One region of the Rhodococcus sp. PD04 genome, then DNA from elsewhere that is predicted to be linked to it. Evidence: riboswitches for the same ligand, from Rfam matches in the RefSeq annotation. Region 1 holds a riboswitch; each other region holds the start of a gene.

The links. A riboswitch is a leader RNA that binds a small molecule or an ion and turns the genes downstream of it on or off. The one in region 1 is predicted to bind S-adenosylmethionine.
Region 2: another riboswitch for S-adenosylmethionine. It lies ahead of U9J23_RS18950 (amino acid ABC transporter permease); the one in region 1 lies ahead of U9J23_RS02325 (aminotransferase class V-fold PLP-dependent enzyme).
Region 3: another riboswitch for S-adenosylmethionine. It lies ahead of metX (homoserine O-acetyltransferase MetX); the one in region 1 lies ahead of U9J23_RS02325 (aminotransferase class V-fold PLP-dependent enzyme).

What each region holds. Positions count from the first base shown of each region.
Region 1 is NZ_CP142143.1:504,391-515,028, reverse strand. Features, by position in the region: gene dacB (D-alanyl-D-alanine carboxypeptidase/D-alanyl-D-alanine endopeptidase) at 1-742, opposite strand, end outside; gene U9J23_RS02350 (inorganic diphosphatase) at 1,005-1,496, shown strand; gene U9J23_RS02345 (crotonase/enoyl-CoA hydratase family protein) at 1,565-2,395, opposite strand; gene U9J23_RS02340 (YbaK/EbsC family protein) at 2,497-2,970, shown strand; gene U9J23_RS02335 (winged helix-turn-helix domain-containing protein) at 3,190-3,720, shown strand; gene U9J23_RS02330 (hypothetical protein) at 3,783-4,400, opposite strand; gene U9J23_RS02325 (aminotransferase class V-fold PLP-dependent enzyme) at 4,610-5,923, opposite strand; SAM riboswitch class IV at 5,992-6,109, opposite strand; gene U9J23_RS02320 (Pls/PosA family non-ribosomal peptide synthetase) at 6,272-10,177, shown strand; gene U9J23_RS02315 (M1 family metallopeptidase) at 10,144-10,638, shown strand, end outside.
Region 2 is NZ_CP142143.1:4,127,863-4,138,500, reverse strand. Features, by position in the region: gene U9J23_RS18960 (hypothetical protein) at 1-1,331, shown strand, start outside; gene U9J23_RS18955 (sulfite exporter TauE/SafE family protein) at 2,207-2,980, opposite strand; SAM riboswitch class I at 3,131-3,223, shown strand; gene U9J23_RS18950 (amino acid ABC transporter permease) at 3,453-4,424, shown strand; gene U9J23_RS18945 (amino acid ABC transporter ATP-binding protein) at 4,421-5,203, shown strand; gene U9J23_RS18940 (ABC transporter substrate-binding protein) at 5,239-6,213, shown strand; gene U9J23_RS18935 (FAD-dependent oxidoreductase) at 6,237-7,370, shown strand; gene U9J23_RS18930 (GNAT family N-acetyltransferase) at 7,367-7,873, shown strand; gene U9J23_RS18925 (LLM class flavin-dependent oxidoreductase) at 7,870-8,916, shown strand; gene U9J23_RS18920 (ABC transporter substrate-binding protein) at 9,126-10,638, shown strand, end outside.
Region 3 is NZ_CP142143.1:3,623,035-3,633,672, reverse strand. Features, by position in the region: gene U9J23_RS16800 (glycosyltransferase) at 1-551, opposite strand, end outside; gene U9J23_RS16795 (wax ester/triacylglycerol synthase domain-containing protein) at 671-2,146, shown strand; gene U9J23_RS16790 (bifunctional methylenetetrahydrofolate dehydrogenase/methenyltetrahydrofolate cyclohydrolase) at 2,152-3,006, shown strand; gene U9J23_RS16785 (DUF3017 domain-containing protein) at 3,033-3,317, shown strand; gene metX (homoserine O-acetyltransferase MetX) at 3,314-4,441, opposite strand; SAM riboswitch class IV at 4,576-4,686, opposite strand; gene U9J23_RS16775 (NADP-dependent isocitrate dehydrogenase) at 4,955-6,172, shown strand; gene U9J23_RS16770 (hypothetical protein) at 6,317-7,531, shown strand; gene U9J23_RS16765 (aconitate hydratase) at 7,577-10,207, opposite strand; gene U9J23_RS16760 (CaiB/BaiF CoA transferase family protein) at 10,204-10,638, opposite strand, start outside.

The DNA.
Region 1 (10,638 bases):
CGGCACCGAGTGCGGTGGCCAGTGCACGACCGGCGTCCAGAGCGGGCGTCGCGCTGCGGGGCGATTCGTCCTCGAGCGGCCGCAACCGGCCACCGTCGAGCATCACGGGTTCGATGGGCGCGACATAGCCGTCGCCGACGTCCTGCGGGAACCAGCCCGGCGCGAGCGGATCCCCGGTGTACAGGCTCGTGTCGACGAGGACGGTCTCGACCGTCGCGCCGCTGCGCCGGATCTGTTCGGCGAGGTCGGCGATGCGAGGGCCACCCGGGTAGAAGCTCTCCTCCCCGGGCGGCATCGCCGAGAGGGTGGGATCGCCACCGGCGATGAGGACGATCTCACCCGGCTTCGAACCCTCGACCACGCGCGTGGTGATCCGATGGTCGGAGGGCAGCACGAGCATGGCGGCCGCGGCGGTGAGGATCTTCGTCGTGGAGGCCGGGATCAGCGCGCGATCGGCGTCCTTCGACCACAGCACCGTGCCGGTCGTGGGGTCGGTGATCGATCCGGCGAAGTCACCGAGACCGGGATTGTTCACGGCCTGGTCGAGTGCCGCAGCCAACGAGGCCGGGTCGGGCATCGGAGCGTCGGGCGAGACCGCGGCGACCGCGGGGGTCGCGACCACCGGCGCCGGTGCGGGGAGCACGACCGCGCCGGCGGACGCCCGCACGTCGTAGATCGCGAAGGCCCCGCCCACGACGAGAGCGAGGAGACCCGCTCCCCAGATCCCGAAGAGGATCTTCATGTTCCGTCGTCGCCTGGTTGCCAGTGAACCCTGCTTCTTGTTGCCGCCCTGCCCCGTCAACACGCCTCCGCTGCATCCTGCACACACTGGTCGACCAGCTACCCGCACTTCCCGCTGCCGGCCGCATACTGCTGTGACGCACTCGGGGCCCCGGTACCTGCACCTCCAGCCTAGCGCCGCGACCGTTATCCTCTCTGCGGACCATCACCGCAGATACGGATGTCGTATCCGCCGGAAAAACACCGACGAAGTGAGGCAAGGCGTGGAGTTCGAGGTCACCATCGAGATCCCCAAGGGACAGCGGAACAAGTACGAGGTCGATCACGAGACCGGACGCGTCAAGCTCGATCGTTACCTGTACACCTCGTTCGGCTACCCGGCCGATTACGGCTACATCGAGAACACCCTCGGTGAGGACGGCGATCCGCTCGACTGCATGGTCCTGCTGCCCGAGTCGGTCTTCCCCGGCGTGATCGTCGAGGCCCGCCCCGTCGGCATGTTCAAGATGGTCGACGAGGCCGGTGGCGACGACAAGATCCTGGCCGTCCCGGCCGGCGATCCGCGCTGGGATCACGTCCAGGACATCAGCGACGTCTCGCAGTTCGAGCTCGACGCGATCAAGCACTTCTTCGTGCACTACAAGGACCTCGAGCCGGGCAAGCACGTCGAGGCCGCCGACTGGGTCGGTCGCGCCGAGGCCGAGGCCGAGGTGACCGCGTCGGTCGAGCGCCTGAAGAACAACGGCGGGCACTGACACCGAGCCTGCAAGGACGGATCCCCCGGACGATCGCATCGTCCGGGGGATCCGTCGTCTATGGGGGGCTATTCGCCCTTGAACTGCGGCGGGCGCTTCTCGAAGACGGCCGTGATGGCCTCGGTGAGGTCCTCCGACGGCAGGAACGCCGCGTTCCACGCCGCGACGTAGCGGAGGCTGTCGTCGACCTGCGGAGAGCGGGTGTGGTCGAGGACGTCCTTGATGCCCTGGACGACGAGCGGTGGGTTGGCGGCGATCTCCGCGGCGGTCGCGTGGGCGGCGGCCAGCACTGCGTCGGCGTCGTCGTGGACGTCGTTGACGAGACCGATCTTCTCGGCGCGGGCGGCGTCGATGTCCTTGCCCGTGAGCGCGAGCTCGCGGACGTGACCGTCGCCGATGATGAGCGGGAGCCGGGCGAGGGTGCCGACGTCGGCCACCATTCCGACCTTGACCTCGCGGACGCTGAACTTCGCATCGGCGCTCGCGTAGCGGATGTCGGCGGCGGAGATGAGGTCGACCGCTCCGCCGATGCACCAGCCCTGGACCGCCGCGACGACCGGCTTGCGGCAGTCGGCGACGGCCGTGATGGCCGCCTGCATGTTCTTGATCATCGCGTGGAAGTCCGTGCGAGGCTTCGCGAGCGCCTTGCCGGAGACGACGGCGCCGAGGCTGCCGCCCATGGCGACGAGGTCGAGGCCGTAGGAGAAGTTCCGGCCGGAACCGGCGAGGACGACGGCACGGACCTCGGGGTCGGCGTCGAGCTCACCGAAGAGGACGGGCAGTTCCGCCCAGAAGTCGGGGCCCATCGCGTTGCCCTTGCCGGGGCCGATGAGCGTGACCTGTGCAACGTGATCCTTGCGTTCGACGGTGAACGCTTTCCAAGGCGAGAGATCGGACATTACCGAAGAGTAACTTGTGGATCGCCGGATCGCATCGGCACCGTCCGATCCGGGATCGCGGAAGCCCGCACATCGTCCGGCGATTTTCCTACTCTTGATCCATGACCAGGTCGCTGCATCCGAATGCCCACCGCGTCTCGGACACGCTCATCGCCCGCGGCCATCACGGTCTGATCGTCCAGCAGCCGGAGACCGTGCACACCGCCGAGCAGGCCGCCGCCGCGGTGGGTGTGGAGGTGGGCGCGATCGTGAAGTCGCTCGTCTTCCTGCTCGACGACGACCCGATCCTGCTGCTGGTGTCCGGGGCGCATCGCGTGTCGGTCGAGCGGACCGGCGAGCGGCTCGGCGGCGAGCTCGTGCCGGCCTCCCCCGACCTGGTCACGGAGGTCACCGGTCAGCCGCTCGGTGGCGTCGCACCGCTCGGCCACCCCACGAACCTGCCCACCTACATCGACCGCGCGCTGCAGCACCACCAGGATCTGTGGGCGTCGGGTGGATGCCCGAACACACTGTTCCGGACCGTCTATTCGGAGCTCATGCGCATCACCGCGGCGATCGACATCGACGTCGACTGAGACCGCCCACCTACCGGTACCGCAGGCACCTCCACCCGGGTACACTCTCCGTCGTGACAGTCCGAGCGTGGAGCCGCAGGCATGTCGACCTGTGTCGTACCCGCTCGTGTCTCTGTGCGTTCTGAGATCCGCACCATTCCTCCCTCTTTCCCGGCGCCGCACAGCTGCGGGTAGTCGCCTGCCCGGCGCCCTTCACCTTCCGACCAGCGGAGCCCTTCCATGACCACGTCCTCCATCGAGAACCCGGCCGGCAGCTCGGTCGATTCCCCCGAACTCGTTCTCATCGTGCAGATCTCGGACACGAATGCCGGATCGGCGGGCGATCTCGCAGCCCTCGCCGACGCCCTGCGGGAGACCGCGCTCGACCTGCTCCCGGGCGCGCGCACCCACACCCTCCTCAGCCCCGGCCCGACCCCTCTGGTGATCGACCTGCCCGCCCGCGGTCTGGTGCTCGACAGTCAGCGGGTCGAGTTGAGCCACAGCGAATTCGAGATCCTCGCGTATCTGGCCCGCCGGCCCCGCGTCGTGGTGTCCCGCGCCGCGCTGCGACCGCTCGGCGCCGGATACTCCGAGAACGACGACTTCGACACCGATCGGGGCAATCGCAGTGTCGACGTCCATGTCTCCCGGATCCGTTCCAAGCTGGGACGTTTCGGCAACATCATCACGACCGTCCGTGGGTCGGGTTATCGGTTCGATCCCGATCCGCGCGTGCACGTCGTCGAAACACTCGACCGCCGCACGGCGTGAGCGCATACGAAGGAGGGGCAGGAGTCGAAACTCCTGCCCCTCCTTCATGATACGGAGATGCGTCAGGAAGCGCGCACGGATGCCTGAGCGCCCTCGCCGAATCGGCGCAGGACCTCGACGACGGTCGGTGAGACCTCGATGAGGCCGCGCGACTCCAGCCACGGCAGCGTTCCGTCGACGAGATGCTCGACGGTGAACGGCGCGGCGAGCGGGATCAGCGTGACACCGTCGGCGACCTGCACGGCATGGATGTCGGCGATCAGCCCGGCGAGACCGTGCGGCGTACCGACATAGGACAGCGTGCCTGTCTCCCCGCGGGTGGATTCGGGGCGGGCGCGCCGGGTGCGGGCGGTGCGGGCATCGGAGGCGAGGATGACCTCGACGTCGACGAGCACGGTGACCGAGTCGGGGTCGCGCCCCTCCTCGACGGCCTCCGCACGGATGCGGTCGCGCAGTTTCCCGGCTTCACGCAGGTCGGCGGCACGCACCCGCACGACGTTGAAGGCATCGGCGCTGAGGTCGAGCGGCGGGTCGCCGGCGCGGCCCAGGGTCAGGTCGGCCCAGTAGTCGGGTCCGGAGTGACCGGTGAGTTCGACGGCGACGCGCAACGGCCGGACGGCGGCGGACTCGACGACGGCCGGGTCTGCGGACACAGGGGTGACGGTGGATGCGACGGACATGGGATACCTCTCGGTACGGGCCGCGGAACGGCACGGAGGGATCGGCCTGGGGGGCCGGAAGACTGTGAGGGAGAAGACCTTCAGTCCGGACAGATTCCCGATGCCGTACGGCAGAGGTCGACATGGCGACGGCACCAGCGTGCCGCAGCGATCGCCCTCGTCCGTTCCATGCGAATTACCCTACTTATCCTGTGGGGAATTGTCGACCGTCAGACGCACGGCGATGCATCACCATCGGTCGCACCGAGACCGGGACGCGTCTCCGGCGAGGGGTTCCACACGCCGTCGGTCTTCGCGTGCACCCACGCCGGCCCGTTCTCGACCAGCGAGCGGAGTGCTCCGAGGAGGCGTTCGACGTCGTCGGACGAGCTGCCGAGTCCGAGCGATGCCCGGACGGCACCGCCGGCGCGGCCGACCCGCGCGAGCAGCGGGTGCGCGCAGAACCGGCCGTCGCGGACACCGATGCCGTGTTCGGCGGACAGATAGGAGGCGATGTGGCCGGGCTCGTAACCGTCGACCGTGAAGGTGACGATTCCGACGCTGTCGGCCGAATCGTTCCACAGCCGAAGCACTTCCACGCCGTCGATGGTCTGCAGACCGTCGACGAGCAGGGCGCACAGGGCCTCCTCGTGACGGGTCACCGCGTCGGAGTCGAAACCGGCGAGCGCATCGCACGCGGCGGCGAGAGCGGCGACACCGAGCACGTTGGGGGTGCCGGCCTCGTGACGCGCAGGGGCGCAGGCCCATTCGGTGTGATCGAGGCGCACCTCGCGCACCGCACCACCACCGGCGAGGTACGGCTCGGCGGCGTCGAGCCAGTCGCGGCGGCCGACAAGCGCTCCCGCACCGAACGGCGCGTACAGCTTGTGACCGGAGAAGGCGAGGTAGTCCACGCCGAGCTCGGCGAGATCCACACGGCGGTGGGGCACGAGCTGCGCGCCGTCGACGAGGATCCGCGCACCGGAAGCGTGTGCGAGCTCGGCGAGTTCGGCGATCGGCAGGACCTCGCCGGTGACGTTGGAAGCACCGGTGACGGCGAGCAGGGCCGCGGGGGCGCGCTGGAGTTCGACCGCGAGGCGCCACACCGTCTCGGAGACGGTGTCCGCGGCCTCGACGATCCGAGAGTTCTTCCAGGGCAGCAGATTCGCGTGGTGTTCGATATCGAGCACCACGACGTCACCGGGCACCGCGCTCGCGAGCAGGTTCAACGAATCGGTGGTGTTGCGCGTGAAGACGACGACCTGGTCGTCGGCCGCGCCGACGAAGCGCGACACGGAGGTGCGGGCGTCCTCGTAGGCGGTGGTGCTGATCCGCGAGGCGTATCCGGCGCCGCGGTGCACGCTCGCGTAGAAGGGCAGCAGCTCGGTGATGCGGTCGGTGACGGCGGACAGCGCCGGTGCACTCGCCGCGTAGTCGAAGTTCGCGTAGGTGCAGGTACCACCCTGGACGAGCGGAACCTGCACGTCACATCCGGAAACGGTGGCGAACGGAGCGATGCAGGTGGTGGCGGCTACAGCAGTCATGACAAATCCCTCGTGTATTCAGGGACCCGCCGGTGACGCCTACGACAGAGAATTCTCGTCGCCGGCGGAGTCCGCGCTTGCCGTGTCCGGTAGTGGATTCACGGCCCGGTCGTCACCCGGAGCACCCCACCGCGGTTGGAGGGTTGCCGACCAGCTAGCCGGGGCTTGACGCTGGTACTCATGACCTGGCGAAGAGAATGGCAGGACGACCGTGCCGTGTCAACCCCGTACCGCTCCGCGTCGCCCGGCACCGCGAGGACGACACGCGTTCGCGCGCCGAACGTTCACCTGTCGTCCACCGGGACGTGAGATAACCGGAAGATCCATCGAGCAGAAGGACGCGCGGAGTTGCCAGCCATATCCTCGACCCCCGTCGGCCGGTCCCCCATCCCGGACGAGTTCCTCCGCGCGTCGCACGCCCCACCCGCTCGCACCCTCGTCGACCTGCTGCGGAGCACCGCCGAAGCGCATCCCGACGCTCCCGCGATCGACGACGGCTCGACGATCCTCGAGTACGCCGAACTGGTCGAGGCGGTGATCGCCGGTGCGTACGCGCTGAACGACGCGGGCGTCGGGGCCGGCGACCGGGTCGGCGTGCGCATGACCTCCGGGCGCAGCGACCTGTATGTGACGATTCTCTCGATTCTCGCCGCGGGCGCCGCATACGTCCCCGTCGACGCCGACGATCCCGACGAACGAGCCGAACTCGTGTTCTCGGAAGCGCAGGTCACCGCCATCGTCACCGACGAGGGCATCGGATCGGGCACGGCCGCACCGTCGGGCACCCCGGTGGTGCGGGGCCCGAACGTCGACGACGACGCGTGGATCATCTTCACCTCCGGTTCGACCGGGACACCGAAGGGTGTCGCCGTCACCCACCGCAATGCGGCGGCCTTCGTCGACGCGGAAGCGCGGATGTTCTGTCAGGGGGCGCCGCTCGGCCCCGGCGACCGTGTCCTGGCCGGCCTGTCGGTGGCGTTCGACGCTTCGTGCGAGGAGATGTGGCTCGCCTGGCGGCACGGCGCCTGCCTGGTTCCGGCACCCCGCGCGCTCGTCCGCTCCGGCATGGATCTCGGGCCGTGGCTCGTCTCCCGCAACATCAATGTCGTCTCGACGGTGCCCACCCTCGCGGCGATGTGGCCGGCCGAAGCCCTCGAGGCGGTGCGCCTGCTCATCTTCGGCGGCGAGGCCTGCCCACCCGACCTCGTCGAGCGTCTCGCCGTTCCGGGACGCGAGGTGTGGAACACCTACGGACCCACCGAGGCGACGGTCGTGGCCTGCGCGTCGCTCATGGACGGCACCGGACCGGTCCGCATCGGCCTGCCCCTCGACGGATGGGACCTGGCCGTCGTGGACGCCGACGGAAACCCCGTCGAGGAGGGCGCGACCGGGGAACTCGTCATCGGCGGTGTCGGTCTCGCGCGCTACCTCGATCCGGCGAAGGACGCCGAGAAGTACGCTCCCATGCCCACTCTCGGCTGGGACCGCGCCTACCGCAGCGGCGATCTCGTGACGCTCGACCGCGCCGGTCTGCTGTTCCAGGGGCGCGCCGACGACCAGGTCAAGATCGGTGGTCGCCGCATCGAGCTCGGCGAGGTCGACAACGCGCTGCAGAACCTGCCGGGCGTGGCGGGCGGCGCCTGCGCGGTCCGCAGGACCGCTGCTGGGCACTCGATCCTCGTGGGGTACATCGCCTCCACCGATCCGGACTTCGACATCACGTCGGCCCACGACCTGCTGTCCGAACAACTCCCCGCCGCGCTCGTCCCGCGACTCGCGCTCGTCGACGAACTCCCCACCCGCACATCCGGCAAGGTCGACCGCAACGCTCTGCCGTGGCCGCTGCCGGGCGCCGATGCCGACTCGGTGGAAGCACTCGGTCTCGATCCCACCGCCGAATGGGTCGCCGAACTGTGGACCGACATCCTCGGTGCCCGGATCGAGGGCGTCGACGACGACTTCTTCGAACTCGGCGGTGGTTCCCTCGCGGCGGCGCAGCTCGTCACGGCGCTGCGGAGCCGATATCCGGAGATGACGGTCGCGGAACTGTACGACCATCCCCGGCTCGGATCACTCGCCGTCTATCTCGACGAACTCGCACCGACGGAAGCCGCGACCCCCCGTGAGGTGGCCCCGGTGCCGCGACTCGCCCAGCTCGGGCAGATCGCGGTGACCGCCGTCCTCACCACCCTCACCGGACTGCAGTGGGTGACCTGGCTTGCCATCCTGAACAACGTCGTCGCGTTCGTCGTCGACGTTCCGTGGACCGTCACCCTGTCGTGGTGGTGGGTGGCGCTCGGAGTCCTGCTGTTCCTCACGCCCGTCGGCCGCATGGCGATCTCCGTCGCGGGTTCGCGTCTGCTGCTGCGCGGCGTGAAGCCCGGAAGCCACCCCCGTGGTGGGAGCGTCCACCTCCGGCTGTGGACGGCCCTGCGGCTGTCCGAGGCCGTGGGTGCCGTGAACATCTCGAGCGCTCCCTGGATGCGGCAGTACGCGCGGGCGCTGGGCGCGAAGGTGGGCCGCGACGTCGACCTGCACAGCCTTCCGCCGGTCACCGGCCTCCTCGAACTCGGCGACGGTTGTGCCGTCGAGCCGGAGGTGGATCTCGGCGGCTACTGGGTGGACGGCGACGTCGTCCACATCGGAAGCATCCGGATCGGTGCCGGCGCCACGGTGGGTGCCCGGTCGTTCCTGGCCCCCGGCGCGCGGATCGGCAAGAACGCCGAAGTGGAGGCCGGATCCGCGGTGTTCGGCCGCGTGAAGGCCGGACAGAACTGGTCGGGCTCACCCGCCCGCAAGGCCGGCAAGGCCGACCGGCCGTGGCCCGCCGGGACACCGCCGCGGGGCAGCAGATGGGTGCCGGTCTACGCCCTGTCGTCGATCCTGCTCGGCGGCCTGCCCATCGTCTCGATCGCCGCCGGGGTCGCGCTGCTCGTGTGGTGGGTGCACGACACCCCCACCGTCTCCGACGCCGTGGTGCACTCGCTGGCGATGCTGCCCGTCGCGGCGCTGCTGACGATGTTCGTCTTCGCCCTGCTCACCCTGATGGCGGTGCGGCTGCTCGCCATCGGGATGTCGGAAGGCTGGCATCCCGTGCGCAGTCGCGTGGGCTGGCAGGTGTGGTTCACCGAGCGCCTCATGGACTCCTCGCGCACCTTCCTGTTCCCGCTCTACGCGTCGATGCTCACCCCGATCTGGCTCCGTCTGCTCGGCGCCGACATCGGCAAGGACGTCGAGGCGTCGACCGTGCTGATGGTCCCCAAGTTCACGAAGGTCGCCGACGGAGCGTTCCTCGCCGACGACACGATGGTCGCCTCCTACGAACTCGGCGGCGGCTGGCTGTACATCTCGCATGCGAAGGTCGGCAAGCGTGCATTCCTCGGCAACTCGGGGATGGCGGCGCCGGGTCGGCGGGTCCCGAAGCATGGACTCGTCGCGGTGCTCTCCGCTGCTCCGGAGAAGGCGAAGTCCGGTTCGTCGTGGCTGGGCAGTCCCCCGGTGCGCCTGCGGCGCGCGAGCGGCGACAGCGACGCGAGCCGCACCTTCGAACCGCCGCTGAAACTGAAGATCGCGCGCGGCGCGGTGGAGACCTTCCGGCTCGTGCCCATGGTCGTCACCTACGGCATCGGGCTCGGTGTGCTCTTCGCCCTCGACACCCTCGCCGTGCACTGGGGCTATCTCGCCGCGGCACTGCTGGGCGGTCTCGTGCTCATGGTGGCCGGCGCTCTGGCGTGCCTCGTGACCGTGATCGCGAAATGGCTCGTCGTCGGTCGGATCGGACGCGTCGAGCACCCGCTGTGGAGTTCGTTCGTGTGGCGCAACGAGGTCTCCGACACCTTCGTCGAGACCGTGGCGGCACCGTGGTTCGCCCGGGCCGCGGCGGGCACCGCCGTGATGAATCTGTGGCTGCGCGCGCTGGGGTCGAGGATCGGCCGCGGTGTGTGGTGCGAGAGCTACTGGTTGCCCGAGGCCGACCTGGTGTCACTGGGCGACGGTGCGACCGTCGAACGCGGTTGCGTTGTACAGACCCACCTGTTCCATGATCGGATCATGTCCATGGACACCGTGACCCTCGGCGCCGGCGCCACGCTCGGCCCCCAATGCGTCGCGTTGCCCGCCTCGGGCATCGGGGACGGCGCCACCGTCGGCCCCGCCTCGCTGGTGATGCGCGGCGACGTGGTCCCGCCGTCCACTCGCTGGCAGGGCAATCCGATCACGCCGTGGACCACACCGAACGACTGGTCGCCGCGGTGAAGCCCATCAAGGCCGCCAAGCCCGTCGCGCCGGTCGCCGCCGACCGCCCGCTCGATCCCTATCTGCCCGAGAGCGGGAACCGCGGCTACCGAGTCTCCCGCTACGAACTCGAACTCACCTACAAGGTCGTGTCCAACCGGCTCGACGGCCGAGCGAAGATCATCGCCACGACGACGGACGTGCGCGCCAAGTACTCACTCGATCTCGCGCAGTCGATGCGGGTCGCGAAGGTGACCGTCAACGGGCGACGTCCCGCCAAGTTCGCGCATCGCGGTGGCAAGCTCACCGTCACCCCCGCCGAGAAACTCCCTGCCGGGGCGGTCCTCGTCTTCGGTGTGCAGTACTCGGGCACGCCCACCCCGCTGCGCACGATGTGGGGTGAGGTCGGCTGGGAGGAACTCGACGAGGGGTCGCTCGTCGCGAGCCAGCCCAACGGCGCACCCACCTGGTTCCCCTGCGAC
Region 2 (10,638 bases), 1.7 Mb from region 1:
GGCCCGTCGTCGACGGATCGAGTGTTCAAGGCGCGGCAGTGAGCTCCTTGGCGTCCTTGATGTTGGGCCCCCACAAAACGTCTCTTTGTTCCGTCACAAGCAAGGGAACGCAGCCGAGAGATAGCTCGCTCGTCGATGAAGGTGATGACGATGTCGGCACGGTGGAAGCGACTCCAACTGAATCCGTCGACTCTCACCTCGTCGAATCTGTCTCTGGAACATCGTTCGGAACTGAACCTGCTGGTCTCGAGATTGGCGCAGACGAGCTGGAAGTAACTGGAGAAACTGACGATCGCGCTGACGAATCAATGTCATGTGAGCTCGATGCGTCAGGACCGAGCGCTACTTCGCCCATTGATTATCTGATAGACGAGAATCTCATAGAGGAAGCCGAAACTCTGCCAGAGCCTACCGATTCTCGAGAGGAAGGCGAAGACGTCCGATTCGGTGCTGACGATGGACGCGTCGGGGGAGACCCTCGTGAATTCGATGGCAGTACCGAAGGATCGACCGGAGCCTCGGATCCGACTCGCGAGGACAACGAGAATGGCAAGGGAGAGGACGGCAAATCACCAGGCGGCAAGACTGCAGACGAGACGAAGGCCGCGGAGGGCGACGACAACTCCGAAACGTCCGACAGCGCGGTCGACGAAGCCCGGGAATCTGAGGTCGATGGCAAGGATATTGGTTCAGTCGAAGACGCGACCTCGACAGCGCCGACGACCATATCCGCCACGCCGCCTGGCGAGCCCGCACCTACACCGGCACCTGTCCAGACGCCGGCTCCCAACGGACCCTCGACTCCGAGTCGCGTGAGTGCTCGAGTTCCGTTCTCGATGGTCGCTTCGGATGGAAGTGTTCTCGGCACTGCGACCGTTCGTGACGTCTCACGCAGCAGCGGATGCGTCGCGGTTCTCCTGGAGGTCGAGACGTCCGATGGTTCGGGGAGCACGCAGCTGAACGGAGTACGCGCCCGGGACTTCCGTGAGGTACTTCCGGACGGAGGTACGGCTCCGGTCGGCTCACCGACCGCGTCGTGTGGCGGTGGTGCCTCGATGCCGGCCTCTTTCTCTCCGAACTCCACCTATACGGGATGGGTGACGTTCGATGTCCTCAACGGTGGAAACGCGGTGATGCTGCGTCCGTCCGGCACGGCCGGTTGGATCTTCACTCTTCCGTCGGCGCCCGCGGTCTCTGTACCGACTTCGGTGACGGCGACTCCTGCGACGACCGGAGCGGACGTGCCGGACGAAGAAGCGTCTACCGAACCGGCAGAGGAAGCCGCGCGCCCAACCGCTGCAACCGCAGCAGACGACAACGTGGACGAATAGCACGCCAGGCAGGAGGTGATCACAGTGCGTGCGGCCGAACCTGCCGGTAGGGGCGCGCGTCTGCTGGTGATCTCTTGCATCGTCGGCCTGGTTTCGGCGTGCGGATTCGGATCGCATCTACATCCGCCGCCGGACCAAGCCGGGATTCAGGGAAACTTCGGCATCGACCAGAGCGAGTCAGGCTCCTGGGGAGAGTACGGGACCCGAGAAGGCGCCGGACGATTCGAGTTCTCCATCGACCCGCTCTCTCTCCAACCAGGTGAGCCGGTCTATGCGCCGGTTGCGTTACGAACGCTTCCGACGGTGACGACGCCGGTAACGATCATGTTGAGACCACCGTTGACGACACCGAACTCGGTTGCGGGGGTTCTGCGGTACTCCGTATCGGAGGCTCCCGCATCGTCCTGCAACGCGGGAGGTTTCGGATCTCCGACTGTGGTCGACGGTCAACCGCTCACGGCGACGGGCGGCAGCCTCATGCTCGAACCGAAGGTTGTGCGGACTCTGTGCTTCCGTGTAGAGATTCCCGCCGGCACGCCACCGCACGACTTCGCCGGGCTCGCCGACACCGTGGCGTTGTGGGAGTTCCGAGCCGAGGGCGAGGACCCTCCACGCCCACCGAAGCCTGCCCCCGACCGGTGTCATTCGCACTCCGGGCCCTTCGTATTCGGAGGCGGATGGTACTTCGTGCATTGCTGGTTCCTGCGACGGCATTGGGGGGGCACCTGTGGGTGGGAGCGCGCTGAGGTCGACCGCAGGTCACCACGTTCGCGTCTCTCAGATGACTGCGCTCTCCCGTCCGAAGCGTGTAGGGATCGGCGCGGCTACAGTCTGGTGCCGGAGCGGGGTGTTCTCACCGTCTTCGCGGAGACGGGTCAGGCGAGCAGTCGGTACAGGCCGATCAACCCGACCACGACGATCACCGCACGCAGCGCCACCGGCGACAGGCGTCGGCCGTAATGGGAGCCGAGATAACCACCGATCAAGGAGCCCACGGCGATCAGCGCGGCCACGGTCCAGTTGATCCGGTCGAACGCCACCAGGATGTATGCGGATGCGGCCACGATGTTCACGACCAGCGACAGAAGGTTCTTCGCTGCGTTCTGTCGCTGGATGTGGTCGTGCAGCAATGCTCCGAACAGGCCCATCAGCAGAATGCCCTGTGCCGCCGTGAAGTAGCCGCCGTAGATGCCGACGGCGAAGGTGCCGACGACGAGCAACGTCATCCGCACCGGCCCGAGACGGCCGTCGGCGTCGCCACCTGTCCGGCGAGCCACCCACGCCTGGATCTTCGGCTGGAACACGACGAGTGTGAGTGCCAGGAGAAGCAGGATCGGCACGACCGTCTCGAAGACGGTCTCCGGCAGGTGGAGCAGGAGCCACGCTCCGACCAACGCCCCGCAGAACGACGCCGGGATCTGCCATTGCAACCGTTCCCATTGCCCGCGCAGTTCGCGCCGATACCCCCAGGTGCCCGATACGCCTCCCGCGACCAGGCCGATCGCGTTGGACATCGTCGCGGTCACCGGGGGTACACCGAACGCGACGAGCGTCGGGAAGGTGATGAGGGTGCCGGATCCGACGAGGGAGTTGATCGCTCCGGCGCCGAGCCCGGCCAATGCGACGAGGAAAAGTTCGAGCGGGGTCACCGAGGCGAGTCTACGGCGTGCCGAAACCGGCCTTGTTGTCGATGTCGGGGCACCACGTCGACATCTACATCGGTCTCGACGAGGGACGGTATTTCCGCCACGGTGAGAGAAAGCCTGTCCACGACGCGCCGCACTCCGTAGGTTGAGCAGCGACCATCCAGAGCGACCGAGAGACCTGGCTCCACGACGTCGCAGCAACCCCCCGTGCGCGGGTGCGGGTGCTACCGCCGGGATCGATGGAGGAACGAGCATGACCCGCTGGACCGAGCGCGCCTCGTGGTGCCGCCTGCACATCGACCTGTGCCGCGGTACTTCGCACCGGTGTCGTCGCTGACGTAGACCGCCCGTCGTCCTTCGCCGCGTGAGTCCCGGCCCGTCCGCAGGGGGACGGGCCGGGACCCACGTCTGCACCCCCGCACCCCCGCATTCCCGAAAGGCCCATCCCGATGGCTCCCGCCCCCAGGACGTCGCCGTGAGCACGTCCACCGATCTCCGCATCCCCGACGCCCCGGCCGACCACACCGACGACGAGGACCTGGCCGTCGCCCGGAAACGGCATCCGTGGCGCTGGGTGATCAGCGCTGCCGTGCTGATCCTCGTCGCCCAGTTCGTGCACGGCCTGGTCACCAACCCCGGCTGGGACTGGGCGACCTTCGCGCAGTACTTCACCGCGTCGTCCGTGCTGTCCGCACTGTGGATGACGATCGAACTGACACTGTGGGGCACGGTCCTCGGCTTCGCTCTCGGTGTGCTCCTCGCGGTCGGCCGGTTGTCGAACAATCCTGTTCTGCAAGTGGTCTCGTGGACGTACATCTGGGCGTTCCGATCGATCCCGCTCATCGTCCAGCTACTGTTCTGGTTCAACATCGCGTACCTGTACAAGACGCTGTCGATCGGCATCCCCTTCGGGCCGGCCTTCTTCGAGTTCGGTGTGGCCGGGGTGATCTCGGGATTCACAGCCGCCGTCATCGGTCTGGCGCTCCACCAGGCGGCCTACTCCGCCGAGATCATCCGCGCCGGCATCATCTCCGTCGACCACGGTCAGATCGAGGCCGCCAACGCGCTCGGCATCCCGCGTTACCGGCAGTTCATGAAGATCGTTCTCCCGCAGGCCATGCGGGCGATCCTCCCGAACGCCGCCAACGAAGTGATCAGCCTGTTCAAGGGCACCTCGATCGTCTCCACCATGGCCATCGCCGAACTCTTCTACCAGGTACAGGTGATCTTCGGTCGCACCGGACGCGTCGTTCCGATGCTCATGGTCGCGACCGTCTGGTACATCATCCTCACCACGATCCTGTCGATCGGGCAGTACTACGTCGAACGGCACTACGCCCGCGGTTCGGCACGTGCACTGCCGCTCACCCCATGGCAGCGTGTGGTCGCGAAGTACCGCGAGATCCGCGACAGCAGCATCGGCGCACCCCGGGGAGCGACGAAATGACCGCCACCAGGGACGACGTCGACTACGTCGTCGACGTGCGCGGAGTTCACAAGTCGTTCGGCGCCCTGGAAGTCCTCAAAGGCATCGACCTGCAACTCCGTAAGGGCACGGTCACCGTGATCCTCGGTCCGTCCGGATCCGGGAAGTCCACACTCCTGCGCACCCTCAACCACCTCGAGAAGGTCGACCGCGGCACCGTGCGCATCGACGGTGAACTGATCGGCTACAGGCGTCGCGGGAACAAGCTGCACGAGTTGCGTGCCCGTGACATCCTCCGCCAGCGCTCCCGCATCGGCTTCGTCTTCCAGAACTTCAACCTCTTCCCGCACCTGACCGCCCTCGAGAACGTCGTCGAGGCACCGGTGTCGGCACAGGGACGCGACCGCGCGGAGGTCGAGGTGGAGGCTCGCGCCCTGCTCGACCGCGTCGGCGTGGGCGACAAGGTGCACGACTATCCGAAGCAGCTGTCCGGCGGTCAGCAGCAACGTATCGCGATCGCGCGGGCCCTCGCCCTGCGACCCGCCGTGATCCTCTTCGACGAGCCCACCTCGGCTCTCGACCCCGAACTCGTCGGCGAGGTTCTCGCCGTCATCCGCGACCTCGCCGGCGACGGTGCGACCCTCGTGATCGTCACGCACGAGATCGGTTTCGCCCGTGAGGTCGCCGACACCGTCGTCTTCATGGACGGCGGCGTCATCGTCGAACAGGGACCACCCCACGAGGTCCTCGACAATCCGCAGCAGGAACGCACCGCGTCGTTCCTGTCGCGCGTTCTCTGATTCCCCTCCCCACCACAGCACTCGAGAAGGTAACAATGTTCGCTTCCTCCCGCCGGGTCCGCCTGCTGACCTCGGCTCTGACCGCCGCCGCCCTTCTGGGCGTCGCGGCCTGCGGTTCCGGCGCAGATGCCGGCACCGACGCCGATGCCGCGACGACGGCCGGTTACAACCTCACGGCGGACCAGAACCGCATCACCACCGACCCGGTCGAGGAGATCGCCGCGAAGGTTCCTCAGGAGATCCGCGACCGCGGCACGCTGGTCGTCACCGGATCCGCCGGTACCGCGCCGCCGCTGCGTTTCTACGCCGACGACGACACGACGATCATCGGATCCGAGACCGACTTCGCCCATCTCATCGGGAACGTGCTCGACCTGGACATCGAACTCACCGCCGCCGACTGGGCGCAGAACTTCGTCCGCGTCGACTCCGGCGAGGCGGACGTGTTCATCTCGAACGTCACCGTCACCGAGGAACGCAAGGAGAAGTACGACTTCGCCACCTACCGCCTCGACAGCCTCGCCATCGAGGTCGGCAAGGACAGCGGCATCACCTTCGACGGACCCGAGGACATCGCCGGCCTGACGATCGGTGTCGGCTCCGGGACCAACCAGGAGTCGCTGCTCGTCGAGTGGAACGAGCAGAACGTCGCCGCCGGGCTCGAACCCGCCGAGATCCTCTACTACCAGAACGCCGTCGACTACTACCTCGCGCTCGGCTCCGGACGTATCGACGCCTACGTCGGCCCGAACCCGACCTCGGCGTTCCACGTCCTGCAGGCAGGTGAGACGGAGATCGCCGGCACGTTCTCGGGCGCGGGCCTCGACCTGCAGGGTGAGATCGCGGTGCTCACGAAGAAGGACAACGGACTGATCCGGGCGATCAACGAAGCGATCAACCACATCATCGAGAACGGCACCTACGCAGAGGTTCTCGAGCGGTGGGGCATCAGCAGCGAGGCGATCGAGGTCTCGCGCATCAACCCGCCCGGCCTGCCCAAGACGACCTAGACCGGAAGCGACAGGAAGACAGCATGACTCGCGTCAGCAGACTCGTCGACGTCGTGGTGATCGGTGGCGGTGTCATCGGCTCCGCGGCGGCCTGGCGACTTGCCGCACGTGGCCGAACGGTGGTCCTGCTCGAACAGTTCGAGCAGGGACACCACCGCGGTGCCTCGCACGGCACCTCCCGCATCTACCGGCAGGCCTACGACGGGCGGTTCTACACCGCACTCGCCGCCGGCGCCCTGCCGCTCTGGCGACGGCTCGAGGAGACCACCGGCCGCACGGTCCTCGAACTCACCGGTGCCGTCGACCACGGGCTCCCGGCAGCCGTCCACGCCAAGGCGACGGCGCTGCACCGGCTCGGTATCGCGCACAGTGTCCTCACACCGGCCGAGGCGCAGCGCCGCTGGCCCGGAATCAGATTCGATACCACGGTGCTGCACCACCCCGACGCCGGCCGGTTGCACGCCGATCACTCGGTGGCGGCACTGCAACAGGCCGCGGCGCAGGCCGGCGCGGACGTCCGGCACACCACCCCGGTCCGCACCGTCCGCGCGTCCGGCCGAGGCATCGAGATCGTGCTCGACTCCGAGGTGATCATCGCGAAACATGTCGTCGTCGCGGCGGGTGCGTGGACGCGCACCGTCCTCGACGGGGTGACCGGTGGTACGGCGCCTCGGCTTCCGGCCCTGCGCACAACACAGGAGCAACCGGCGCACTTCGTCCCGCTCACCGATGCACAGTGGCCGAGCTTCGTCCACCATCGCGGCGCCGAACTCGACGGGGAGGGCATCTACGGCCTCGGTTCCGTCGACGGCATCAAGATCGGCGAGCACGGCACCGGTCCGCAGGTGGATCCGGACAACCGTAGTTTCGTGGCGGACCCGGACGGGGTGCGCCGGCTCGTCGACTACGCGCGCACGTGGCTTCCGGGCGTCGACGTCGAGAGCGCACGGGCGGACACCTGCCTGTACACGACGACACCGGACTCGAACTTCGTCGTCGACCGCGACGGTGCCGTCACGGTCGCCGCCGGCTTCTCCGGGCACGGCTTCAAATTCGCGCCGGCCATCGGGGAACTCGTCGCCGATCTCGCCGACGGCACCGCCGCCACCCCGGAACCGTTCCGGTTCGGCGCGCGACAGCCGGTGGTGGTCTCGTGAGCGGGACCCGCAGATCGGAGGTGAGGGCGGTGCGGCAGGACGATCCCCTGGCCGCGCCGCTCCTCGAGGAACTCGCGGTCGAGTACAGCACCCGCTACGAGCACTCCTTCGACGAACAGTACGAGAGTCTCGTCGGCTACCCGGAGGACCGGTTCGCGCCACCCGACGGTGCCCTGCTCGTCCTCGTCGAGGACGGAGTGCCGGTCGCGGGTGGTGCTTTCCAGCGTTACGACGAGAACACCGCCGAACTCAAACGGATCTGGACGTCGAAGGACCATCGACGTCGCGGGCTCGGCCGCATCGTGGTCGCCGAACTCGAGGCGGAGGCCCTGCGTCGCGGGTACACCCGCATCTACCTCACGACAGGGTGGCGGCAACCCGAGGCCGTCGCACTGTATCTCGCGGCCGGATACACCGCCCTGTTCGACTCCCGGCGACCCGCCGAGGAGATCGGTCCGCATCCCTTCGAGAAGTTCCTGGCCGGAAAGGCGGTCTCCGCATGAAGTTCCTGCTGCTCAGTCTCATCACCCATCATCCTGATCCCGTGACAGGAGAACGGCTCTCGCCCTCCGAACGGATCCGGGAGGTCGTCGACACCGCCGTGCTCGCCGAACGGCTCGGATTCGAAGGATTCGCGGTGGGGGAGCGGCACGAGAAGCCGTTCCTCGCGTCGTCGCCCCCGGTCGTCCTGGCCAGCATCGCGGCGCGGACCAACACACTCGAACTGTGGACCGGTGTCACGACGCTGAGCCTGCTCGACCCCGTCCGCGCATTCGAGGACTACTCCACGCTCGACAACCTGTCGGGTGGGCGCCTGCAGCTCATGATCGGCAAAGGCAACGGCACCGCCCAGGCCGACCTGTTCCACGTCACCCCCGAGGACCAGTGGGACCGCAATCGTGAAGGATATGAACTGTTCCGGGCTCTGTGGGAGAACGAGACCGTCACCTGGGAGGGACGGTTCCGGCCGTCGCTCACCGACGCCGTCACCGTGCCCCGGCCACTGCAGCCGCGCCTCACCATCTGGCACGGCAGCGCCACCAGCCGCGAATCCGTCGATCTCGCAGCCCGATACGGCGATCCGATCTTCTCAGCCAACGTCACCAACCCGATCGAGCCGTACGCCGACCTCATCGACCACTACCGCGAGCGGTGGGCCGCCTACGGCCACGATCCCGCCGAGGCTCGGGTGGGTGCCGGGACGGCGGGACTGTACGTCGCGCGCACCTCGCAGGAAGCGATCGACGCCTACCGTCCCCAGTTCGAGCAACGCCTCGAATTCGCCCGGGAGACCGGTCTTCCCGTCGTCTTCGAGACCGTCGAGGACTTCGTCGAACGCAGCTCCGCGCTCATCGGGAGTCCGCAGCAGGTGATCGACAAGGTGCTCCGCTACCACGAGCGTTTCGGCCACGAGGTCATGCACGTGACCGCCGATCGCGGCGGGTTCTCCGTGGCCGAGCAGCGCGCGAGTCTCGAACTGTTCCAGGCGGAGGTCGCTCCTGAATTGCGCGCGGCGGTCCCGCACCGCGATGCCCTCACCGTCTGAGACCGCTGTCCCGGGAACCGTTTCGATCGCAGTGAAAGAAACGGTGTGCCCGATCCCCGAGACTCCGTAACCTCGGGAAGCGAGCCACCCAGAGCGGCCGAGATCCCGCTGACATCCCGTTCCACAGGGACGACATCCCACCCCCGCCCGCTCGGCGGCATCCGCACGGTGATGCTGCCGGAGCCCTGTTCAGATCACGGAGCCCGTCGTTGTCCATCTCGTCCTCCTCCGCGTCCCGGTTCGTCGTCACGGCCGCCGCCACCGCCGTACTGGGCGCAGCGCTGACCGCCTGCGGCACCGGTGCCGCGGCGAACTCGGAGCCCACCGGCGACCCGCAGCCCGGTGGCACCCTGCGGTACGGGTTGTCGGTCCCTCCCACCTGCGCCGATCCCGCACAGGCGGCCAGCAACCAGACCATCTACGTCGCCCGGCAGGTCGTCGACTCGCTCACCGACCAGGATCCCGCGACCGGTGAGATCGTGCCGTGGCTCGCGGAGAGCTGGGAATCGAACGCCGACGGCACGCAGTTCACCTTCCGGCTGAAGGAGGGCGTGACCTTCAGCGACGGCACTCCGCTGACCGCGGACTCCGTGAAGAAGAACTTCGACGCGATCGTGAACACCCTCGGTGGGGTGAAGGCGCCACAGGCCGTCGGGTACCTCGCGGGATATGCAGGCACCACGGTCGTCGACGACCGCACTGCGCAGGTGAACTTCTCGGCTCCCAACGCGCCCTTCCTGCAGGCCACCGCCAGTCATCAGCTGGGCCTGCTCTCGGAGGCCGACACCGCGAAGAGCGCGGAGGAACGCTGCGCCGGCGACCTCTCGGGCACCGGTCCGTTCGTCTACGAGGACTATCAGCAGGACAGGTCCGCCACCCTCGTCAAGCGCGCGGGCTACTCATGGGGATCGGACGCATTCGGGCACAACGGTGAGGCCTATCTCGACCGGATCGAATTCACGATCGTCCCCGAATCGGGTGTCCGCACCGGATCGCTCGCCTCGGGACAGCTCGACGCCATCTCGGATGCGTTGCCGCAGGACGCGGCGCAGATAGAAGGTGCCGGTGGACGCATCCTGACCACTCCGAATCCGGGCATCCCGTTCGGTTTCCAACCCAACCTCAGCCGCGGTGTCCTCGCCGACCCCGTCGTGCGCAGTGCCATCGTCCCGGCGATCAACCGTCAGGAGCTCGTCGACACGGTGCTCGGACCGGACTTCCGCCCCGCGACCGGCACCCTCGCATCCGCGACCCCCGGTTACGTCGAACTTGCCGACGTCACCTACGACCCGGAGAAGGCCGAGAAGATCCTCGACGACGCCGGCTGGGTTCCCGGACCCGACGGGATCCGCGTCAAGGACGGGCAGCGCCTGAGCTTCCCGGTGCTGTTCAGCTCCGTCTTCGCCGGCAATCAGGCCATCCTCGAACTGGTGCAGCAGCAGCTGCGCACGGTGGGAATCGACCTGCAACTCGACCTCGTCTCCACCCCGGAGAACACCGCGCGCCAGAACGCCGGTGACTACGAGGCGTCCTACTACAACAGCACCCGCGCCGACGGCGACATCCTCCGCACCGCATTCGGTCTGGACGGCCGCAACATCAACCAGCGCGGTCCGATCCCCGACCTGGACGAGGTGCTGAACCGTCAGCTGTCCACGACCGACCCCGCCGCACGCGCCGAGCTCATCGGCCAGGCGCAGCAACTCGTCCTCGACAACGGGC
Region 3 (10,638 bases), 2.2 Mb from region 1:
TTTGTCAGGAAGGAGAATTCGGGATCCGAAGGGAGGCCGTGGGCGGCACGTAGTCGTCGTAGTGGCTCACGGATGCGGTCGATCCGGGTGAGCGCGCCGGACGCGATCACGTCGACCACCACGCGGGGCAGGGCGGCGTGTTCGGCCGCCGTCATCGCGCCGAAGTCCATCTCGTCGCGGACCATCAGATCCGGATGCCAACGGTCGACGACGTCGCGGACCGGACCGAATCGTCGCGACGCGAGAGCATCGGCGAAGTGGGTGCCGATCACCGAGTACTCGTGGTCGAGATCCGGAGGAACGAGCGTGCCGGTGGACCGACCGGAAACGAATGTCGTGTCTCCCTCGGGGAAGTACGCGTCGAAGCCTTCGGTGCCTGCGAGGACGTCCGCGTCGCCGCACACGCCGAGACGGTGACCGGCCTCGCGCAGGACGTCGGCGATCGGGAGCATCGGTGCGAGATGGCCGAGGCCGCCTGCGAACGAGAACAGGACACGACGCGCGGCCCGGTCTCGTTCGGTGCCGGTCGTCGATCCGGCTCGGTACGCCATGGCCGAATTACACCGCGTGAGGCTCGTGTTCGCGAACCGCCGATCGGGTGTGGTCCCGAGCGGTAACTGGTTCAATCGAGAGGCACGAGCAGCGGGCGACCCGGGAGAGAACCATCGCGATGACACGCCGACGCGGAATCCGACTGGCCGCGCGGGACGCGCTCCACATCTTCGTGGGGGACACCGACCCCGACGCTCCACCACCGACCATGGTGAGTTTCTACGTGTTCGACGCCCGGGCAGGTGAGGCTCCCATCCGTACCCGTGAGGATGCCGTCACGTGGATCGGGGACCGCCTGCATCGCACACCGGCGCTCACCCGACGCCTGCACCGCGTGCCGGCAGACCTCGACTTCCCCTACTGGGTGGAGACGGACGTCGATCCGGACGATCACGTCCGGTACGAGACGATCGGCCCGACCTCGCGCAGCGGGCTGCATCGGCTGCTCGCGTCGATGAAGGAACGCCGCCTCGATCTGTCCGTGCCGCCGTGGGAAGTGCACGTCCTGACCGACATCCGCGGGGTCGACGACCTTCCCGAGGTCGCGACGATCGTGGCGCTGCTCCTGCACCACTCGGTGACCGACGGACTCGGAGCCGTCGAGATCGCTCGTGCGCTGTTCGACGATCCTGCGGCCGCACCGTCGTCGGGTGGACGTGTCGTCGCCGTGCCGGGAACGGTCGGCGCGGCGGCAGCCCTGCCCTTCCGGTACGCGAGGATGCTCCCGGCCCTGGTCGCAACGCGTCGCGCTCGACGAGCGCTCGGTGACCTCACCGCCTCGGGGGAGATCGTCGCGCCCCGGCCCCAGCGTCCCCGGACCCGCTTCGACACCGATGCCGGTGGTCCCTGGCAGCTCGGCGTCGTCCGTATGCGGCTGCCGGAGGTACGTGCCGTCGCACGCGCCACGGATACCTCGGTGAACGACGTGATCCTGACGATCGTCTCGGGAGGACTGCGCTCCTACCTCGCGTCCTACGAGGAGATTCCGGCCGTCTCTCCGGCGGCGATCGTCCCGGGATCGATCCGGGACCGGGCGGGGGCGGAATCGGAGAACAAGGTCACGCTGATGTATGTCGACCTCCACATCGATCGCGCCGACCCGCGCGAACGACTCCACAGCGTCCACGAGTCCGCCGCCCTCGAGAAACAGCGCATCCGGCGTCCGGAGTCGGCTGCCTCCGCTGCCGCGGTGGATGCATCGCCCGCGTTCGACCTGGCGATGTCGATCCGCCGTGCGTACCGCGGGCGGGTGGGTCCCACGGGAGACGTGGTGCCGCTGGCCAACACCACCGTGACGAATGTGCCTCGTGGGCCGGTCGAGGGCCTCCGCTTCGGTGACAGTCCCGCCGTCGAGGCGATCGGTACTCCGATGCTCAACCGGAACTACGGTCTCGTCCACTCCGTGACCTCGCTCGGAGAGGTTCTCACCTTGTCTTTTCTGGTCTCGGACTCCTGCATGCCGGACCCCGAACAGTACGAGAGGTATCTCGCCGAAGCCTTCGCGGAACTGTCCCGGGACTGCCTGCCTCCGGGTGCTCGGACGGTTTCCGGTACCGGCCGCGATTCGACGGCGGACGGGCGCCTGGAAGAATGAGCGACGTGACTGCGACGATCCTGGACGGCAAAGCAACCCGCGACGAAATCTTCGAGGACCTGAAGGTCCGCGTGGATGCGCTGAAGGCCAAGGGCGTCACGCCCGGCCTCGGCACGATCCTCGTCGGCGACGATCCGGGATCCGCGGCCTATGTGCGCGGCAAGCACAACGACTGCGCGAAGGTCGGCATCACGTCGATCCGCAAGGATCTGCCCGCCGATATCACCCAGGAGCAGCTGTTCGAGGCGATCGACGAGCTCAACGCCGATCCCGCCTGCACCGGATACATCGTCCAGCTCCCGTTGCCGAAGCACCTCGACGAGAACGCGGCGCTCGAGCGCATGGATCCGGGTAAGGACGCCGACGGACTGCACCCGGTCAACCTCGGTCGTCTCGTGCTCGGCAAGGAGGCTCCGCTGCCCTGCACGCCGCGCGGCATCATCCATCTGCTGCGCCGCTACGACGTGGAGATCGCCGGCGCGCACGTGGTGGTCATCGGTCGTGGCGTCACCGTCGGTCGCCCGATCGGTCTGCTGCTGACCCGGCGTTCGGAGAACGCGACGGTCACCCTCTGCCACACCGGCACCCGCGACCTCGCTGCAGAGGTGCGTCGCGCCGACATCGTCGTTGCAGCCGCGGGCGTTCCCGGCCTGGTGACGGCGGACATGGTCAAGCCCGGCGCCGCGGTGCTGGACGTGGGTGTCTCCCGCACCGAGGACGGCCTGCGCGGCGACGTCGCCGCGGACGTGCGTGAGGTTGCGGGCTTCGTGTCCCCGAACCCCGGTGGCGTCGGGCCGCTGACCCGCGCCTTCCTGCTGACCAACGTCGTGGAGCGGGCCGAGCAGCTCGCGGCCCGATAAGCAGGTCGACGAACCCGGGAGACGACATGGCTCAGGCTCTGCGATTCACGCGTCTGAACCTGCCGCTGCTCGCGGTCACCCTGGTGATCGCGGCAGCGGTGATCCTGGTGATCGCCGACCGGTGGCGACGCGGAGCGTTCGTCTTCGGCGGCGCCACCATCCTCGCCGGACTGTTCCGCTGGGTGATCGACGAGGACAAGGTCGGTGTCCTCGCGGTGCGCGGCAAGACGTTCGACGTCGCCTCGATGATGGTCGTCGGCGGAATCGTGGTGGCACTCGCCGCGTCGATCGACCCGCTGGGAACCGACTAGCCCTCGGCGAGCTTCATCAGCTCGACGAGGAGCTTCGCCACCTCGTCGGCCTCGGTGAGGAATCCGTCGTGCCCGTCGCGGGAGACGAGCACACGCAGGTCGCCCGATCCTGGGAGCAGATCGGCGATCTCCTGCTGCAGGCGCAGTGGGTACAGCCGGTCGGAGTCGACGCCGGCGACGATCGTCGGGACCGGGGTGGACGCGAGTGCGGCCTCGACACCGCCGCGTCCGCGACCGACGTCGTGCCGGTTCATCACGTCGGACAACACCACGTACGTGCCGGGATCGAAGCGCGCCACGAGCTTGCGTGCCTGGTGCTCGAGATAGCTCTGCACGGCGTACCGGCCGCCGCGCCACGGGTCCTCGTCGTCCTGGGGGAGATTCCCGAAGCGCGTGTCGAGTTCGAATTCGGTCCGGTAGGTGAGGTGCGCGATGGTCCGGGCGATGGCGAGTCCGGCTTCGGGACGCCGCCCCGTGCCGTAGTAGTCGCCGCCCTGCCAGTCGGGATCGGCCGTGATGGCCGCCATCTGCGCGCTCTGGGTGCCGATCTGGTCGGCGGTCGCGCGGGCACCGGTGGCGAGGACGAGCGACGCCCGCACGCGCTCCGGGTACGCGATGATCCACTCGAGAGTGCGCATGCCGCCCATCGATCCGCCGGTCACGGCGGCGAGGACGTCGATGCCGAGCCTGTCGAGCAGCGCCACCTCGGCGGCCACCTGGTCGCGGACGGTGATCAGCGGAAAGCGGGATCCCCAGGCCTTGCCGTCGGGCGCCGTGCTGCCGGGGCCGGTGGTGCCGCGGCACCCGCCGAGGATGTTCGTCGAGACCACACACCAGCGGTCGGTGTCGATAGGAGCGCCCGGGCCGACCATGCCCGACCACCAGCCGGGCGAGGGATGGTCCGGTCCGGCGGGGCCGGTGACGTGCGAGTCGCCGGTGAGGGCGTGTTCGACGAGCACCACGTTGTCGCGGGCGGGGGACAGTTCGCCCCACCTCTGCACGGCGACGGTGACGTTCGGCAGCGTCTCGCCGCTCTCGAGCGCGAGATCGCCGATGTCGATGGTGTCGAGGCGTCCGTCCGCCGGGGGCAGTTCGACGCGACGCCGCTCGGTGCCCGCCGTCAAGAGGTGACCGCCTCGAGGCTCGCGGTGGGCTGGCAGCGCCGGCTGCGGATGTCGGTCATCGTGTCCTTCCGGCGGTGATGGGAGGTGTGATCGTGGCTTGCGTGCGACAGCACATCATCATCTCAGTCCTCCCGACAACAGGCTTGTCGGTGGGGTTCCACCGACCGTGTCATCACCCGGAGCACCCCACCCCGTCGGAGGGTTGCCGGCCAGCAAGCCGGGGCTTGACGCTGGCACTCATGACTTTCCCGGCAGTCTAGCGACTCTCCGTCGCAGGGTCTTATGCACCCTCTGAACATCGCTGACCAGCAGGAAAGTTACCGGTCGGTAGGGCGCGAGGGCGGGACGAGGCGCTTTGCGGACTTCACCAATAGCAGTACGCTTGTCATGTTTGGCCGGAGTCCAGGACGTGGACACGGCCATGCTCGCTGCTCGCGAGCCGACGGCGATCGCACCCACAAAGTGCGGTCGATTGGGGACCACAGAAACGTCCTAGGAGGACACGAAGCGCATATGTCCAAGATCAAGGTTGAGGGTAAGGTCGTCGAACTCGACGGCGACGAGATGACCCGCATCATCTGGCAGTTCATCAAAGACAAGCTGATCCACCCGTACCTGGACGTGGATCTCGAGTACTACGACCTCGGCGTGGAGAACCGCGACGCCACCGACGATCAGGTGACGGTCGACGCGGCGAACGCCATCAAGAAGTACAACGTCGGCGTCAAGTGCGCCACCATCACCCCCGACGAAGCGCGCGTCGAGGAGTTCGGTCTGAAGAAGATGTGGCGGTCGCCCAACGGCACCATCCGTAACATCCTCGGCGGCACCATCTTCCGCGCCCCCATCATCATCTCGAACGTGCCGCGCCTGGTGCCGGGCTGGACCAAGCCCGTCATCGTCGGCCGCCACGCGTTCGGCGACCAGTACCGCGCCACCGACTTCAAGGTCGACCGCCCGGGCACCGTCACCATCACCTTCACGCCCGAGGACGGCAGCGAGCCGATCCAGCACGAGGTCTGCCGGATCCCCGAGGACGGCGGCGTCGTGATGGGTATGTACAACTACAAGAAGTCCATCCAGGACTTCGCGCGCGCCTCGCTCTCGTACGGCCTGCAGCGCAACTACCCGGTCTACCTGTCGACCAAGAACACGATCCTGAAGGCCTACGACGGCATGTTCAAGGACGAGTTCCAGCGGATCTACGAGGAAGAGTTCAAGGCGGAGTTCGACGCCGCCGGTCTCACCTACGAGCACCGCCTCATCGACGACATGGTCGCATCGTCCCTCAAGTGGGAGGGCGGCTACGTCTGGGCCTGCAAGAACTACGACGGCGACGTCCAGTCCGACACCGTCGCGCAGGGCTACGGCTCGCTGGGCCTGATGACCTCCGTCCTGATGACCCCGGACGGCAAGACCGTCGAGGCGGAGGCCGCACACGGCACCGTCACCCGGCACTACCGTCAGCACCAGCAGGGCAAGCCGACGTCGACCAACCCGATCGCGTCGATCTTCGCCTGGACCCGTGGCCTCGAGCACCGCGGCAAGCTCGACAACACCCCCGAGGTCATCGAGTTCGCGCAGCAGCTCGAGGACGTCGTCATCAAGACCGTCGAAGCCGGTCAGATGACCAAGGACCTCGCACTGCTCGTCGGCCCCGAGCAGAGCTGGCTGACCACCGAGGAGTTCCTCGGCGCACTCGACGAGAATCTGCAGAAGGCTCGCGCCTGACCTTCCGCTCCGTTCTCGACAACACGACACGGGACGCCCGCACCGGGCGTCCCGTGTCGTGTTTCCCGAGCACTCCCGGCACCGGTTACCGTTTCGTGTACCACTGTCAGTCGCATCACCGTAGGTCCGGGAGGAGGGACGGCCGTGACCACCACTGCCACCGACTCCGAAGCCCGCGGTGGAGCGCACGCCCGCCGGCGGTTCTGGACCCGGGTATGGATGCTGATGTTCGGCTCGGCGCTGGCCTATCTGCCGGTCGCCCTCGCCCCCAACCTGATCCACGCGGTCGCCCGCCGTACCGACGAACTGGCCTACGACCGGTCCACGCCGGTGCGCAGCGGCGTACTCACCACCCTCACGATGGGTGAGGCCGCCGCCGTCCTCGGTGTGCTCGCCGCCCTCGTCATCGCGCTCAATCTCATCGCGTGGTCGCTCGGACCGGCCATCACCGCCGAGGGCTCGTCCCGGTCGACCGAGGCGCTGCGCCTCGAACACCTCGAACTGTGCGGGTCGGTGTTCGGCGTCGGGGCGACGATGACCTTCGTCGCCGCGCTGCTCGACGGCCTTCCGCACTCCGTGGATCTGGCGGCGCTGCTGCTGTTCCCGGCGGTCTTCGTGATCGTGGTGCTCAGCCAGGATCTGTTCCTCGCGACCCAGCGCGGTGTCGGTGCCCGTCGTCGTCTGCGCCGGGAGGCGTCACTGCTGCGCCGCCGCGAACTGCTCGCCACGGCGGCGAGGCTGCGCCCCGCCGACTCACGGGCCGCGGGGCACCCCTTCGCGGCGCTCGCCGTCGAACTCGCTCTCCTGGCCGTCGTCACGGTGGCGACAGGGCTCCTGATGGTCGTGGTGTTCGACGACGAGTCGGGTTCCGGACCGCTGCCGGACTCCTCGGACGTCGTCTTCGTCGTGGTCATGTCCGCGATCACGATGTTCACGGCCGCCGTCCTCGTGCTGTGGACGGTCCGGTGCTGGTTGCTCCGTCGATACGTCGGTGCCGTCCTGGCCGCGGCGCTGGGCGGCACCCTCTACGTCGTGGTCGGCGCAGGAATCGTATGGGCGGCGCTCGACGAGGATGCCGTCGCCGAGGCGATCGCCTCCGCCGCCGTGCTGTACGCCTGGATAATCCTGCCGGCCGCTGTCCTGCTCCTCGGCACCGTCGGGTTCGGCCGTCACGGTCGCTTCCCGGGTGTCACCGCCGCCCTGCGCGCCGCTGTGCTGCGCGAGCGGTACCGGGTGCGGCGTGCCGAGGTCGACGGTGGCCGGAGGGACGGTCGAGCGGAGGGTTCCGTCCCGCCGCTCCGTCATCTGATCGTGCGGGCGCGCACCGTCGCCCGCGCCGCCCCGGCGGACCGGACATGACGACGGGGACGCCCCCTCGGAGGACGTCCCCGTCGATCCACTCGTCTACCGGTGTGCGCCCACCGGATCGCGGTGCGGTGCGCCCTGCCGCTCCGTCTGCTCGGTCAGCAGATGGCCGAACAGACCGCCGGCGCGCAGCCACTCCCACTCCAGGGGAGTGTCGATCCGGCAGAGTGCCGTGCCCTGCCACACGATCTCGCCCGCACGGCGGACCCGGACGGTGATCTCGGTGGTCGACCCGAGATCGGCCAGTCCGAGCAGGTCGATCTCCTCGCTGCCGTCGAAGGTCTCCGGGGCGGGGCCCTGCCACTGGATCGGCAGGACACCCATCGCGACCAGGTTGGTGCGGTGGATGCGTTCGAAGCTACGGGCGAGGACCGCGCGGATGCCGAGCAGCCGCGTGACCTTCGCGGCCCAGTCCCGCGCCGACCCGGCGCCGTACAGTTCACCGGCGACCACCACGACCGGGGTGCCCTGCCGGCGGTGGTACTCGGCCGCTTCGTGGACGGGCACCGGCTCCTCGCCGGGTGCCGTGCGCGTCCAGCCGCCCTGCTTCTCGGGCACGAGCAGGTTCGCGAGGCGGGTGTTGGCGAAGCCGCCGCGGATCATGACGTCGTGGTTGAGCCGCCGGGAGCTGAAGGTGCCCAGTGCCCGGTCGCCCACACCGCGCTCGCGGAGCCAGCGACCCGCCGCGGAGTCGGGCAGGACCCGTGCGACCGGCGAGATGTGGTCGGTGGTGACCGCATCGCCGAGGACCAGCAGGGGCCGCGCGGTCAGATCGCCGGTGAGGGTGGGCGACGTCAGTTCCGGATCGGTGAAGGGCGGGCGACGGATGCTGCCGGCCTCCCCGTCCCAGCGGTAGTGCTCACCGCGCGGGTACTCGAGTTCCTGCCAGCGCGTGGTGGTCAACTCCCGGTGAGCGTCACGCCCGAGCGCGGCGGCCTCGTGCTCGGCCAGCATCGCGTCGATCTCCTCGTCGGAGGGCCACAGGTCGGCGAGGGTGACGTCGGTGCCGTCCTCGGCGCGCCCGATCGGGTCGCGCGTCACGTCGATCCGGACGTTGCCCGCGAGGGCGTAGGCCACGACCATCGCCGGGGAGGCGAGGTAGGCGTGCGCGATCGCCGGGTGGATGCGTCCGGTGAAGTTGCGGTTGCCCGACAGCACCGCCGCGAGCGCGGTGTCCTTCGTCCGGTCCGACTCGGACAGGGCCGGGCTGAGCGGCCCGGAATTGCCCATGCACGTGCCGCATCCGAATCCCGCGACCTGGAAGCCGAGCCGGTCGAGGTGATCCTGCAGACCCGCCGAGGCCAGCAGGTCGGCGGCGGCCCGCGAGCCGGGCGTGAACGACGTCTTCGTCCAGCCCGGTGGACGCAGACCGGCCGCGACGGCGTTGCGCGCCAGCAACCCCGCCGCGACCAGCGACCGGGGATTGGAGGTGTTGGTGCAGCTGGTGATCGCAGCGATCGCGATGTCGCCATCGAGCGGTCCGCTCTCGCCGCGGGAGGTCGGGACCTCGGAGGGCGACAGGGCATCGTGCGGTCGGGACGGACCGGCGAGGGTGGTGGTGATGCTCGCGAGGTCGATCGACAGGCCGGTCTCGAACCGTGGTGCCGGGCTGCTCGGGGTGCGGAACAGTCCCTGGGCTCGCAGGTACTGCTCGGCGAGGTGGACACGCTCGGGGGAGCGGCCCGTCGCGGCCAGGTACTCGATCGTCCGGCGATCGGCCGGGAACCAGGCCATCGTCGCGCCGTATTCGGGTGCCATGTTGGCGACGGTCGCGCGGTCGGGCACCGACAGTGCCTCCAGGCCGGGACCGTGGAACTCGACGACGGCGCCGACCACATTCAGTGCGCGCAGTTTCTCGGCGAGGGTGAGGGCGAGATCGGAGGCGAACACCCCGGGTGCGAGACGTCCGGTGAGTTCGATGCCGACGACGCGGGGCACGCGGATCATGACGGCCTGCCCGAGGGCCGCGGCGGTGGCCTCGATGCCGCCGACGCCCCAGCCGGTGACGCCGAGCGCGTTGATCATCGTGGTGTGCGAGTCGGTGCCGACCAGGCTGTCCAGCGCTGCGACGTGCCGGCCCCCGGATTCGGTGGCGGTCACGACCGGCGCGAGGACCTCGAGGTTCAGCTGGTGACAGATCCCGAGCCCCGGCGGCACGACCCGAAGGCCCGGAAGCCGGTCCTGCGCCCAGCGCAGGAAACGGTACCGATCGCGGTGACGCTCGTACTCCAGATCGATGTTGCGAAGTGCCGCTTCCGGATTCGCGTACTCATCCACCTCGAGTGCGTGATCGACGACCAGGTCGAGGGGCAACGCGGGTTCGAGCGCGGACGTGTCCAACCCCTCGGCCCGGGCGCGTTCGAGCAGGGTGATCATGTCGGCCAGTACCGGGATCCCGGAGGCGTCCTGGAACAGCACACGACCCGGGAAGAACGGGATCGCGGCCGTCTCGTCGCGGCGGGTGACGGCGTGGACGTGCTCGGGCAGCGCCTGCGGATGACCCTGGTGACGCAGGATCCCTTCGACGAGCGTCTTCAGCGACCACGGCAGGTCGGCGATCGGCCCGGCACCGTGTGCTTCGGCCTCGGCCAGGCTGTAGTAGTGCAGGGGAGCGCCGGCCTCGTCCGAGACCGGCAGAGCGGTCAGGGAGCGGAAGGGATCGGTCGTCATACTGCGCCTTCTTCCCGGAAACGGGTGATCTGCTCGGCGCTGAAGCCGATCTCGCGGAGGATCTCGTCGGTGTGCTCTCCGAGCGTCGGCGGCGGAGTATCGGGACGGACCGACTCACCGTCGACGTGCGTGGGCAGACCGAGGACCTGGACCGTGCCGGAGCCGGCTGCCACGTCCAGTTCGGAGATCAACCCGCGGTGGCGGATCTGATCGGAGCGCAGCGCCTCCGACACCGGAGCGACGGGCGCGGCGGGAACGCCGGTGTCGAGCAGGATCTCGTCCCACTCGGCCGCGGTCCTCTCCTTGAGGGAGATCTCGAGTTCGTCGCGCAGGATCTCGCGGTTGCGCTTGCGGTCCTCGCGGGTGACGAAACGGGGGTCGGTGACGAGTTCCTCGCGGCCGAGCACCTTGCACAGGATCTCGTACTGTTC